Regions from separate parts of the Cryobacterium sp. TMB3-10 genome, predicted to be linked through region 3. Evidence: predicted binding sites of a transcription regulator. Region 3 holds the regulator's gene; each other region holds the start of a gene.
The links. Region 3 encodes LexA, which represses DNA repair genes until DNA is damaged. Its sites were predicted from a motif close to TCGAACANNTGTTCGA; they were not measured.
Positions count from the first base shown of each region.

Region 1: the regulator LexA is predicted to act here: its motif matches at 1,852-1,867, upstream of E3T22_RS10970 (HNH endonuclease signature motif containing protein).
Region 2: the regulator LexA is predicted to act here: its motif matches at 1,731-1,746, upstream of E3T22_RS02915 (HNH endonuclease signature motif containing protein).

Region 1 covers NZ_SOGH01000020.1:611,058-615,215, reverse strand. The annotation lists gene E3T22_RS10975 (hypothetical protein) at 1-117, shown strand, start outside; gene E3T22_RS10970 (HNH endonuclease signature motif containing protein) at 153-1,691, opposite strand; gene E3T22_RS10965 (hypothetical protein) at 2,886-3,353, shown strand; gene E3T22_RS10960 (ABC transporter ATP-binding protein) at 3,516-4,158, opposite strand, start outside.
Region 2 covers NZ_SOGH01000007.1:45,535-49,692, reverse strand. The annotation lists gene E3T22_RS02920 (S9 family peptidase) at 1-1,419, opposite strand, end outside; gene E3T22_RS02915 (HNH endonuclease signature motif containing protein) at 1,811-3,628, shown strand; gene E3T22_RS02910 (HAD-IA family hydrolase) at 3,763-4,158, shown strand, end outside.
Region 3 covers NZ_SOGH01000021.1:129,041-133,198, reverse strand. The annotation lists gene hisB (imidazoleglycerol-phosphate dehydratase HisB) at 1-223, opposite strand, end outside; gene E3T22_RS12025 (histidinol-phosphate transaminase) at 233-1,318, opposite strand; gene E3T22_RS12020 (LysM peptidoglycan-binding domain-containing protein) at 1,427-1,789, opposite strand; gene lexA (transcriptional repressor LexA) at 2,105-2,806, shown strand; gene metE (5-methyltetrahydropteroyltriglutamate--homocysteine S-methyltransferase) at 2,894-4,158, opposite strand, start outside.

The DNA.
Region 1 (4,158 bases), on a different contig from region 3:
TCCGGTGTGGCGACGTTCGCCGGTTGCCGGGTGAATCGGGCGGGGAGCTACACGCTCACCGCGACGTCGGGGACCCTCGCGGCGGGGGTCAGCCCCGGTGTCACGATCGCTCCGTAGTCGTGGAATAGCGGAGTTCGCCCGAACCCGCCCGACTAGAACGGCGGATCGTCGGGCAGGTCGCTTGTCCGCGGCCGTGCCGATGTCGCCGGTGGTTCGGGTGTGGGGGCCAGTGTGGGTGGTGGCCCGAGGGTGGTTTCCGGGTAGGTGCGGTGGGTTTCCCCGGCCGGGGAGGTCCAGCGCAGCACCCCGCCGGGTTCTTGCACCACGGCCCAGAGGGTTTGGTGTTTGAGCCGGTGGTGGGCGCGGCAGAGGTGGGCCAGATTGTCGTAGTCGGTCGGTCCGCCGTGTTCCCGGGCGATGGTGTGGTCGATATCGCTGCGGGAGGCGGGCCGGGTGCAGCCCGGGAAGCGGCAGGTGCCGTCCCGCAGCGCAACCCAACGGCGCATATCAGCGGGGGCTGTGTAGTGTTCTTTTCCGACCGAAAGCACGGCCCCGGTCTCCGGGTGGGTGAGTATCCGAATGAAGCTGGGGCAGCCGGCAGCGATCTCCCGGGCGGTGTCGGCCGGGATCGGCCCGTACCCTTCCAGGAATCCCGGTTCCATGGTTCGGCCCATCAGGGTGAAGACCGGGACGGTGACCATCACGCTGCCGCGGATGCCGCCGCCGGTGCCGGCGGGGGTGACCCCGTCCAGGACCAGGTCGGCCATCGCGTCGGCGCAGATCTGGCCGATCGTGCGCCGGTCCATCTCGGGAATCGACGCGTCGTGTCGTTCTAAGGCCTGGGTGGTTTCGACGATGCTGGTCAACATGTCGAGTGCGGCCTGGGTTTGCACCGCGGTGCCGTACCAGGTCAGAGTGCCCATGCCATCGGCCCGACCCTCCCACCAGACCCCGCGTTCGGCAACCGCGGCGGTGGCCCGATGGGTCAGGGTCTCCGGGTGCGCCCGCTCCCGCATCCGCCGGGCCTTCACCGCGAGCTTGCCGACCGTGAGGTCTTTCGCCACGGGCAGCAACCTCGCTTCGAACTCGGCGGCCTCCTCGAGCGGGAGGAAACTGAGCTGCTCCATCAACACCTGGCCATGCCGGTAACTGATCTCGCCGGAACTCATCGCCGTCAAAGTGGCCTGCATCGGGCCGGCGAACAAGGAGGATTCACCGATCAGGTTCTCCGCGGTGCGATCGGCCAGGCGCAGCGAGCAGGCGACCTCGGTCGTGATCGTGCGGCGGGCGATCTCCTGGTCCTCCCACGCCGGGATCTTCCGCGGGCTGGCGTCGGCGTCGGCGAGGACCGGCCCGCGCACCGACTCGGCGGCGTAGTCGGGGTTGAGCAGTTTCGCGGTGGCCGGGTCGGAACTCCACCGCTGCAGGTCCGCCAGCGCGCGAGCCCGCTTGGCGGTCGCCTTCGCGATGCTGCGGTGGGCCTTCCTGGCCGTGGCTACCTTCCGCGCGAGGGTGGCTTGGGCCTGTTCCTGCAGGGTGCGGCGGCGCCGGCGGGCGTGCGCCGCTGCGCCGGCATCGGGGGCTGCTTCAGAGTTGGGATTCGGGCTGGGATTGGGTCCGCCCGCGCTGTCGCGGGCGTCGTGACCCGGGTCCTCCGGGTCGGTCGGGAACCGCTCTGCTGGGCTGCTCATACCCCGATAATTGCACCGACCACCGCCACTCCAGCCCCTTCAGAACCGGGTGGGGAAAGGCACTCAAACCGGCCGCCTGTGGAGGAGCCGCGGACCCGGACGCATCGACGGTCCCTTCGCTCGCTAACATGTCCCGCCACCCTCGAAATCGCCAAGAGCGACGATCACCCGTTCGATCAGCAACGACCTTCCATGAAGGGTCAAACGGGTATTAGCGTGGGGCATGAGAACCTCCGTGTTCGTGGCGACTTTGACATCTCCCCAAGAACCGGAGGTTCTCCCCTTTTTAACCCCGAATGTCACCAACCTGTCGGCTCAGTACAGCTAGGTCCCGCAGCCTTGCTGCCCTGACTTCCCAGTCAAAATCACAGGTGGAACGCTGTTTGGTGGTGATGCTCGACTGCTCTTGTCCAGTTTTGAGAAGACCCGGTCCTTTTGCGTCAAAACGGGTCGCGACTCCAAGCCGATCGGGTGGTGGCGTGCACAAACCTTCAAGATGCTCCCTAAGCGGTGGACGTAGCGTCGATGCTGCTGGGATGGCGATCTGTTCGAAGGCGTGTAGCACCTCCTCGGGCGGGAATGCCGGTGTTGCTGAGCGCTCACACGCGTTTAGCCCCGCTGACTGCGCCAAGGGTAAAGCCGCCCGAACCAACGTGAACTGACCGACGAGGCGGGTGCCTCATTGATCATAGAACTGAGGTGCTCTGGTTGACGAGGATGGGAAGCCGAGCTTGGAGGCCTTCCTGCGGCTGGTGAGACTCTCGTCGTCCAATGGTCGGCCTGGGGTCTGCCGAAACACCGCGGAGCGGTCGCGAATGTAAGTTTACAGTCGAGCAGACTGGAGCACGGCGAGCGTCAGAACAAGGTTCTTGCGCCCGTTTCGGTGAGGGCAACGCGACCAAAACTTCGCGAGAGGACGCGCCTCTGGCGCTGCCGATCGCAACAACACGCTGAAGAATAACCTTCTACGCGGATGGGGAGCGCCCTTGTCACCCAACTGATGGTCACGGCTCGTGGTTGGCATCCGCTGTCGGTTGGCATAACGGCAGACGGACCGGACCACGACGATCGCCTTCACTAGCCTTCGTAGATTTATTGACCCACTAGGCTCACCCCAACGGTGAATGCAGGGGGGGAAATTTCGCCCGCAACTTAGCCGGTAGTGATCGACTCATCAAATGAAAGAGGAACATCATGGTAAACGGAGCTTTGGCATTAGGCAGTTCACAATCATCACCCACTGACACTTCAGCCAGACGGATTCCCGTCTTGATTGTGGCCTTGGTCGCGGCGCTGGCCCTGGCCCTAGGTCTCGGCCTGCCGCAATCAGCGAGCGCGGCAATCCAGCCCAACGTCAGCGCACTCGATAACATGGCTTCAGACTTGCAATCCTATGCGAATAGGATCGCGACAGGAAGTACCCCACAGGCAAACAGGGAAGAAGCCATCCGACAGGCGAATAACACTCTCGAGTTACTTGCCGGGACCGTGCCAGCTGGATCAGCAGGAGTGCAGCAGGCTGCCGCTCAATTTCGGGACTATGCGCAAAAAGGTAATAGAGCGAAGGCCGCAGCAGTTTTGAACTTGGTCGCGAAGAAGGTTTTTGCACTCACCGCGATCTACCGTCAAGGTGACACCCGCGCGGGTTTCGCTTGGTCCTAACGTAACCTAATTCGGCGAAGCGCCCCCAAACTGATGCGAGGGGGCGCTTCGTCACCTGAGGCAGCAAACTAGACAGTGTTCAGTCGCAGCCCGAACTGCCGAGACGGTGGGAAACTAATCCACCAAAATTTTACGGGATGCGAGAATTCGTTTTCGCTGGTACTAGGCCAGACGCGGGACGGCGGCGAGCAGCGCACGGGTATAGGGATGCGCCGGCCTGGTGAAGACCTCGGCGGCGGTGCCGGTCTCGACGATCCGGCCGTCGTTCATCACGGCGACGTGGTCACTGACGTGCTGGATCACGCCAAGGTCGTGGGAGATGAACAGAAGGCTCAACGACAGCTCACGCTGCAGCTCGTCGAGCAGGTCGAGGACCTGGGCCTGCACACTCACATCGAGCGCCGAAACGGGTTCGTCACAGATCAGGATCCGGGGGCTGGAGGCCAGGGCCCGGGCAATGCCCACCCGCTGGCGTTGCCCGCCAGAGAGGTCGGTGGGCCGGCGATCCAACAGGGTCTCGGCCAGGCCGACATCGTCAAGAAGTGCGGACACGCGGGCGGCCGTGGCGCGGCGCCCCGCCGAACCACCTCCGGTGCTGCTCCCGGCGGTGGCGGCGACGGCATGGCGGAGGATCTCGCGCACGCTCAGCCGGGGGTCGAATGATCCCAGCACGTCCTGGTAGACCGCGCCGACCAGGGGCCGCCTGGCCCGGCGGTCGCGTTCGGGCAACGTGCTCCACGCCTCGCCGAGCAGGCGCACTTCACCGGTGTCGGCGGCCGTGAGCGCGAGGGCGAGCCTGGCGGTG
Region 2 (4,158 bases), on a different contig from region 3:
GGAACGGTAGACGATGGAGATGGGTACCCGGGTGCCGTCGGCGGCAACGGCCCATTCGCGGCGCTGTTCGAACAGGGTCGGGTCGTAGTGGCCGAGCACCGGCTGCTGCTTGAGCAGGCGCAGCTCGCCGGTGGCGACCACGTAGTCGTAGACCGTCGAAGGGGTCACAAAGCTTGTGTAGCCCAGACGGATGGTCGGCTGGTTCCATTCGGGGTTGCCGCCGGTGCCCACCGAGAAGAGTTCCTCGTCAAAGGTGATCTCGGTGAGGCCGCCGCCGCGTTTGGTGGCGTAGGCCACCCGGGTGAGGCCGTCTTTGCGGTATTCGACCACCACGAAGTCGCGGAACGCGTCGACGCTTTCCAGGCGGATGCGCTCGCTGTGCGGCAGCACCACCCGGCCCGGGTCCTTCGGATCGGCGGCCGGCACGCTGACGAGCTCGAAGTTCACAGCGTTGTGGTTGTGCACGATCAGCAGGCGGTCTTCGCCGTCGATGACGGCGTGCTCCACGTCGTACTCCACGTTGTCGCGCCGCGGCCAGACCACCGTGAACTCGCCGGTGGGGTCGGCGGCGTCAAGAAGGAAGGTCTCGCTGGTGACGCTGGAGCCGGCCTCGATCATGAGGTATCGGTTGCTGCGCGAACGGCCGACGCCCACCCAGAAACGCTCGTCGGGCTCGGTGAACACCGTCACGTCAGCCTCGACCGAGGTGCCGACCTCGTGGCGCCAAACCGTATCGGGGCGCCAGGCGTCATCGACGGTCGTGTAGAACACGTATCGGCCGCTCGGGTCGAAGAGCGCGCCGGCGCTGGTGTTCGGGATTTCGTCGGCCAGGTTCTCGCCCGTGGCGATGGTGCGTATCCGCACCGTGTAGCGCTCGTCGCCCTCGATATCGACGGCGTAGAGCAGGGTGCTGCCGTCGTCGCTCACGTCGAAGCTGCCGAGGGAGTAGAAGTCGTGGCCCGCGGCCTCGGCGTTGTCGTCAAGCAGCACCTGCTCGCCGGGCAGGCCGGGGGCGGCGTCACCCGTGTGTGCGCCGGTCGAGTCGGTGCCGGTCGCGTCTGTGCCGGTCGCCGGTTCGATGACCGGGGGAGTCCAGTCATCCGGACCCGAGATGGGCGCGCGGCAGTGGATGCCGTATTCCTGTCCCTCCACCGAGCGGGTGTAGTGCCACCACTGCCCACGGCGCACCGGAACGCTGAGGTCGGTCTCCTGGGTGCGGTCCTTGATCTCCTCGAAGATCTGCTCCTGCAGCAGCTCAAGATGGCTGGTGCGGGAATCCGTGTATGCGTTCTCGGCAGTGAGGTGCGCGATGACCTCCGGGGCGTCCTTGTCGCGCATCCACTCGTAATTGTCGACGAACACATCGTTGTGGTGGATACGCCGCGTGGGCTTCCGGGCGGCGACGGGAGGAAGGTTCATGAACTCAGCGTAGCCATCTCGTCCGACCATGTCCCGTGGAACTCCGCAGCAGCCGCCGCGCGCGGGATTCCTGTTCGGGGGGTGCCCTGAACCGCCGTCGACGCCGTGCTGGCCTCGTCGAACCAGCCCCGCACCCGTCCCCGACAACGCACCCATCCCGTCGGTCGAGCTTGCCGAGACCCCGCACCCCGTCCCCGACAACGCGCCATCCCCGTCGGTCGAGCGTGTCGAGACCCCGCAACCCGTCCCCGACAACGCGCCCATCCCCGTCGGTCGAGCCTGTCGAGACCCCGCGAGCCATCCTCTGCAGTTAGGAAATGTTTTTGATATCCGTTTCGGAACTTTCTGACATTTCCTCGCATATAGGTGCGATTCGTGAGAGAATGGGGGTATGGACGACGAGCTGGATAATGGCTCCACCGCACCGACGGGAACGACTCCCACCGGGTCGAACCTGCACGACTGGAACACCGGTCTGGCCGGTCCGGATCCCCTCCCGGCACTGGATGCCACCATTTTCACCGACACGACCGACACTTCCACGAACACTGCGGCTGGCCCCACCAAAGGCTCGCCCCGTCCCGGCCAGATTGGTCGGGGCCGCTCCAAGCCGCGGCCCGAGTGGCGGGATCCGGCCGAGCTGCCGGGGGTGCAGCGCGCGCATACCGGTGCGTTCGGTCAGAAGCTCCAGGCGTTGGATGATGCTGCCCGGACGGTGATGGCGGTGATGGATTCCATCGACGTGAACGCGTTGAGTGACCCGGAGGTGGTCGCATTGACACAGATGGTCGAGCGCACCGGCCGGCCGGTGGATGCCGCCCGGGTGGCCACCGCGACCGTGGTGGGTTACCGGTCCCGCAGTGGGCTGGGCGCGGAGTCGTTGGCCTGGCGGTTGGGGGCGTCGCACCAGAATGATCTGCTGATCGGGCTGACCGGCACGTCGGTGCCGGAGATGAAACGACGCGTGGCCCTGGGTGAGAAGGTCTCCCCGCGGATGCTGGGCGGCACGGTCCTGGAGCCCGAGTTCCCGTTCGTGGCCGCAGCAATGACCGCCGGCGAGATCGGCATCGACGCGGCCGAGAACATCGTGAAGGGCCTGGCTGACTACAAAGTGCACGGCCGCTTCGACGCGGACCAGTCGCTGGTGGACGGCGGTGAGGCCGAGCTGGTGGAATCCGCGACCGGGTCGGTATTCGGCCGCACCCCCGGCCCCGGCGACACCAACACCGCCACCAACACCGCCACTCACACCGACACCGACGGTGCCGGGCCTGCCTGCACGGGACCGATCGCTCGCCTGGGCGACTCGGCCGGGTTCACGTTCCCGGCGGACCGGATCCGGGAGATGGCGGCGACGTGGCAGGCGGTGTTGAACCCGGACGGGGCCGCGCCCACCGCGGAGATCCTCGAAGCCAAATCCACATTCTCGTTCGGCAAACTCAGCCAAGGGTTGCACCCGCTGCGCGGCGGGGTGACGCCGGAGCTCAAGGGCATCATGCAGACCCTGTTCAACACCTTCCAGTCCGCCCGCAGCGCCCCCGCGTTCCCGTCCACGGACGAGCAGCAGCGCATCGAGGCCGGCGAACTCGTGCCCGGCGAGATCCTCGACGAACGCGACGGCGGCCAGAAACGTGCCGACATCCTTCGCGGCATCCTCGTCCAGGTCGCCCAAGACCCCCGCACCCCGACCATGGGCGGGATACCGCCGACGGTGATGGTGCACGTGAACGCGCACGACCTGCACACCGGGGTCGGGGTCGGCTGGATCGACGGCGTCGAGGGGCCGATCTCGATGAAGACGATCAACCAGATGGTCGACAACGGCGGCTTCCGGCCGGTCTTCTTCGGCGGCACCGGCGCCGTCCTCGCCCTCGGCGACACAGTCCGCTGCTTCACGCCGCTGCAACGTAGGGCGATCACCGCCCGAGATGGTGGTTGCATCATTCCGGGCTGTACCTGCCCACCGCAATGGACCGAGGTGCACCATGTGACACCGTGGCAGCACGGCGGCCCGACCAACGTCTCGAACGGGGTGCTGCTGTGCTGGCGCCACCATCACGGCATCGACAACGCCGGCGGCTGGAAAATCCGGATGGTCCTGGGCATGCCCGAAGTCAAAGCACCCCACTGGATCGACCCCACCGGAACCTGGCGAAAACCACCCCAACACCGCGCCCACGACCCGAAAACCCGACGACAGAACGAGTAGAGCACCGCCTGAGAGTCCGCCGGTCGCGTGAGCCTGTCGGCACTCGTGCAATTACCGCCCGCCAACCGGCTTCGTTAGGGTCGAAGGAGAAGCATGACTGTGACCACGAAGGTGCTTCGGAAAAAGGAATCACCATGACGACCTCCGAAAACTCGGCCGGCACCATTGGCGAAAGGATGGCCGGCGCTGATATCGAGGCCGATCTCCAGAGCATTTTGCAGGCGGTTCCGGAGCCTGCTGCCGAGAGTGAGGCGCACGCCGTGCTCGGGCGGGTTTTTCAGGGTGTACTTTTCGACATGGACGGCACCCTGGTCGACTCGACCAAGGCCGTGAACCGGTCCTGGCAGCAGTGGGCCGACGAAATGGGTCTGGGTGCGCTCTTCGCCGGCGTGCAGCATGGCCGTCCGGGCCGCGAGATGATCGCCGATCTGGTCCCGGCTCACCAGGTTGAGACGTCGTTCGCCCGGGTCAACGAGCTCGAACTCAGCGACACCGACGACATCACCATCCTGCCCGGTGCTGCCGAGCTG
Region 3 (4,158 bases):
CGACGGTGTGGTGCACATCGATCTCGATGTCGCCCTTGGCGTGCACGGTGAGATCGGTCAGCGAGTGCTTCGCGAACGCCGTGAGCAGGTGGTCGTAGAACGGCACGCTGGTGTGGATGTCGCTCACCCCGGTGCCGTCGAGGTTGATCGAGAGGTCGATGCTCGATTCGCTCGTTTCGCGCTGCAGGTGGGCACGGCGAGGCGAGGGCGTGACGTTGCTCATGGCGTTAGTTTATTCGGCTATCGGGCGGAGCCGTGCGATGGCGGCCAGGAACGCGCTCGTCTCGGCTTCGGTGCCGGCCGAGACCCGGAGGTGGCCGGGGATACCGACGTCGCGGATCAGGATGCCTTCGGCCAGGAGCGCTTGGAAGATCGCGTGCGGGTCGGAGACTCCGCCGAATAACACGAAGTTGCTTCCGCTGCGCAGTGGGCTGAAGCCGAGGTTCGTCAGTTCGGTCACCAGGCGATCGCGTTGCACCCGGATGTCGTCGACCATGGCGAGCATCTCACCGGTGTGGGCGAGCGCGGCCACGGCCGCCGCCTGGGTGAGGGCGGACAGGTGGTAGGGCAGCCGGACCAGGCGTAGCGCATCCGTGACAGCCGGGTCGGCGGCCAGGTAGCCCAGCCGCACGCCGGCGAAAGCGAAGGCCTTGCTCATGGTCCGGGACACGAGCAGGCGCTCCCGGCCGGGCAGCAGGGTGAGGGCGCTGTCGGTGCCGTCCGGTGCGAACTCGGCGTAGGCCTCGTCGACGACAACGATGCCGGGGGTGGCGTCGTAGACGGCCGCGATGGTCTCCAGCGACAACGGGGTGCCGGTCGGGTTGTTCGGTGAGCAGAGGAAGACGATGTCGGGCGAGGTTTCCTCCACCCAGCGGGCGGCGGTCTCCGGCGAAAGTTCGTAGTCGGCGTCGCGGCCGCCGGGGATCCAGCGGGTATCGGTGCCGGAGGCGAGGATCGAGTACATCGAGTAGGTCGGCGCGTAGCCGAGCAGCGACCGGCCCGGCCCACCGAAGGCCTGCAGAACCTGCTGCAGAACCTCGTTGGAACCGTTGGCGGCCCAGATGTTGTCGCGGGTGAGACCGTGACCGAGGTAGCCCGCGAGGGCGTCGCGCAGCGGGCTGAATTCCCGGTCGGGGTACCGGTTGACGGTGAGGATCGCCTCGGCCAGGGCCTCCGCGATGTCGGCGGCGACCGCGGGCGGGATCGGGTGGGTGTTCTCGTTGACGTTCAACGCCACCGGCACGTGCAGCTGGGGTGCTCCGTAAGGGGTTTGTCCGCGGAGGTTGGCACGCAGGGGCAGGTCGTCGAGGCTGGTCACCCGAACAAGCTTAGTTGCGCCCGCGGCCGACCCCTCGTATCCGAGGCGGGGCGGGGCGAGCAGCTCCGGGCTGATCGGCTCCGGGCTGAGCGGCTCGGGCTGAGCGGCTCAGTAGTCGGCGGGAAGGGCGAGGCGCTGGCCGGGCTGCACGGCCTCGGAGGACAGCTGGTTGAGGTTGACGATGTCGATGATCACGTCGCGCGGGTCTTGTCCGGGGGCGACAGACTCGGCCAGCTGCCAGAGCGACTGGCCGGCCTCAATGGTGACGTAGTCGAACGCGGCCGCGCCGATACCCGCGCTGCCCTCTGCCGCGGCCATGCCGCCGTTGACGGCGATGCCGATGACGCCGAGTACCAGGGGCACTGCGGCGAGGGCCGTGAAAACGGCCCGCCCGCGGCGGGTCAGCCGCAGGTGTGTGGTGGGCGGGGTGGCCGGGCTGTGGTTGTCCGGTGCTGCATATGCTGCGCTCATGTCAAACCTCCTGGTAACGCATCTGGCCCTCGGCCGGGAGGGCCAGATGCGAATCTATGTTCCGAATATATCTTCGAGTGTTCGAACAATCAACCCTGTTTCCGGATATTATGGAGACAGATTCCGCAACACACTCGAATGCATGTCTACGAACCGCTGCTCTGTGGCTACAGTTTCGATCGGGTAGCTGCACTCAAACAGACACCACCGACATTGCTGCCCGAGCCCGAGAAGTATGAGCTCGACGAGCACCAGCCCGGCGAGCACGAGCCCCACCAGCACCAGCCCGAACCGACTAACCAGAGGAGCGTCAACGTGGCACAACAGAGCACACCTCGGGACAAGGGCGGCACGCGACGCCGCAAGAGCCTGAGCGACAAACAGCGCGCGGTGATGGACGTCATCCAGCGTTCGGTGCGCGACCGCGGTTACCCGCCGAGCATGCGCGAGATCGGCGACGCCGTTGGTCTGTCCTCGTTGTCGAGCGTGACCCACCAGCTGCACCAGCTCGAGCTGAGCGGGTACCTGCGGCGCGACCCGCACCGGCCGCGCGCACTCGAGGTGCTCATCGAGCTGCCTCAGTCCTCAGAGGAGGTCACGCCAGGCGCCGCCGATGACTACCAGTCCGGCATCCAGGTGGGTGATGCGGCGATGGTGCCGCTCGTCGGCCGCATCGCCGCCGGTATCCCGATCATGGCCGACCAGCAGATCGACGAGATCTTCCCGCTCCCCCGCCAACTGGTGGGCAAGGGCGAGCTGTTCATGCTCAAGGTCGTCGGTGATTCGATGATCGACGCCGCCATCTGCGATGGCGACTGGGTGGTCATCCGCCAGCAGAAGACCGCGGAGAACGGCGAGATCGTCGCCGCCATGCTCGACGGCGAAGCCACGGTGAAGGTGCTGCGACAGCGCGACGGCCACACCTGGCTGCTCCCCCGCAACACCAACTTCGAGCCGATCCTGGGTGACTTCGCCGAGGTCCTCGGCAAGGTCGTCGCGGTGTTGCGTTCGGTCTAGATCCGCAACGCTCCAGGCACACAACAGGCCCGACCCCGCGAGGGGTCGGGCCTTCGTGTTGTGCCGGCGTAGTCAGGGCGGGCCAGGTCAGACCAGCGTCGCCCGAACTGCGCGGGTGGCATCGACGATGTTGCGCAGGGACTCTACGGTCTCCGCATACCCGCGGGTCTTCAGTCCGCAGTCCGGGTTCACCCAGACCTGGCGAGCGGGGATCGATTGCAGGGCCCGCTCGAGAAGTTCGGTGATCTCGGCCACACCGGGCACCCGCGGCGAGTGGATGTCGTAGACGCCCGGGCCGATGCCGTGGTCGAAGCCACTGGTCTGCAGGTCGGCGACGACCTCCATCTTCGACCGAGCGGCCTCGATGCTGGTCACGTCGGCGTCCAGGTTGCGGATCGCGTCGATGACGACCCCGAACTCCGAGTAGCAGAGGTGGGTGTGGATCTGGGTCTGGTCGGCGACCCCCGCGGTAGCGAGCCTGAACGACCCGACCGACCAATCCAGGTAGTCGGCGTGGTCCTTCTTCTTCAGGGGCAGCAGCTCGCGCAGCGCGGGCTCGTCGACCTGCACCACCCGGATACCGGCCGCCTCGAGGTCACCGATCTCGTCGCGCAGCGCGAGCGCCACTTGCCGGGCGGTCTCCCCCAGCGGCTGGTCGTCGCGCACGAACGACCAGGCCAGGATGGTGACCGGTCCGGTGAGCATCCCCTTGACCGGCTTCTCGGTGAGGGTCTGGGTGTAGCTGGACCACTCCACGGTGATGGGCGCCGGCCGCCGGACGTCGCCCCACAGGATCGACGGACGGGTGCACCGGCTGCCGTAGGACTGCACCCAGCCGTTCTCGGTGACGGTGAAGCCATCGAGGTTCTCGGCGAAGTACTGCACCATGTCGTTGCGCTCGGGTTCACCGTGCACGAGAACGTCGAGGCCGAGGTCTTCCTGCAGCTGCACGACCCGGCCGATCTCGGCGCGCATGAGCTCCTGGTAGTCGGCGGATGCGAGTTCACCCGAGACCAGGCGGGCGCGAGCGCGGCGGATATCGCTCGTCTGCGGGAACGAGCCGATGGTCGTGGTCGGCAGCGGGGGCAGGTCGAGCACGGCATCCTGAGCGGCCAGGCGGGCCTCGTAGTCGCCGCGGCTGAAGTCGGCCGGGGTGAGGGTGTCGAGGCGGGCGCGTACGGCTCCGTCACGCACGCCGGGCGAGACCCGGCGCGCCTCCAGCGACGCGGTGGCCGCGTCGAGATCGGCCTGCACGGCAGCCTGCCCCTCGGAGAGGCCGCGAGCGAGGGTGGCGACCTGACCGATCTTCTGGTCGGCGAACGCCAGCCAGCCGGTGAGGTCGGCGCCGAGCT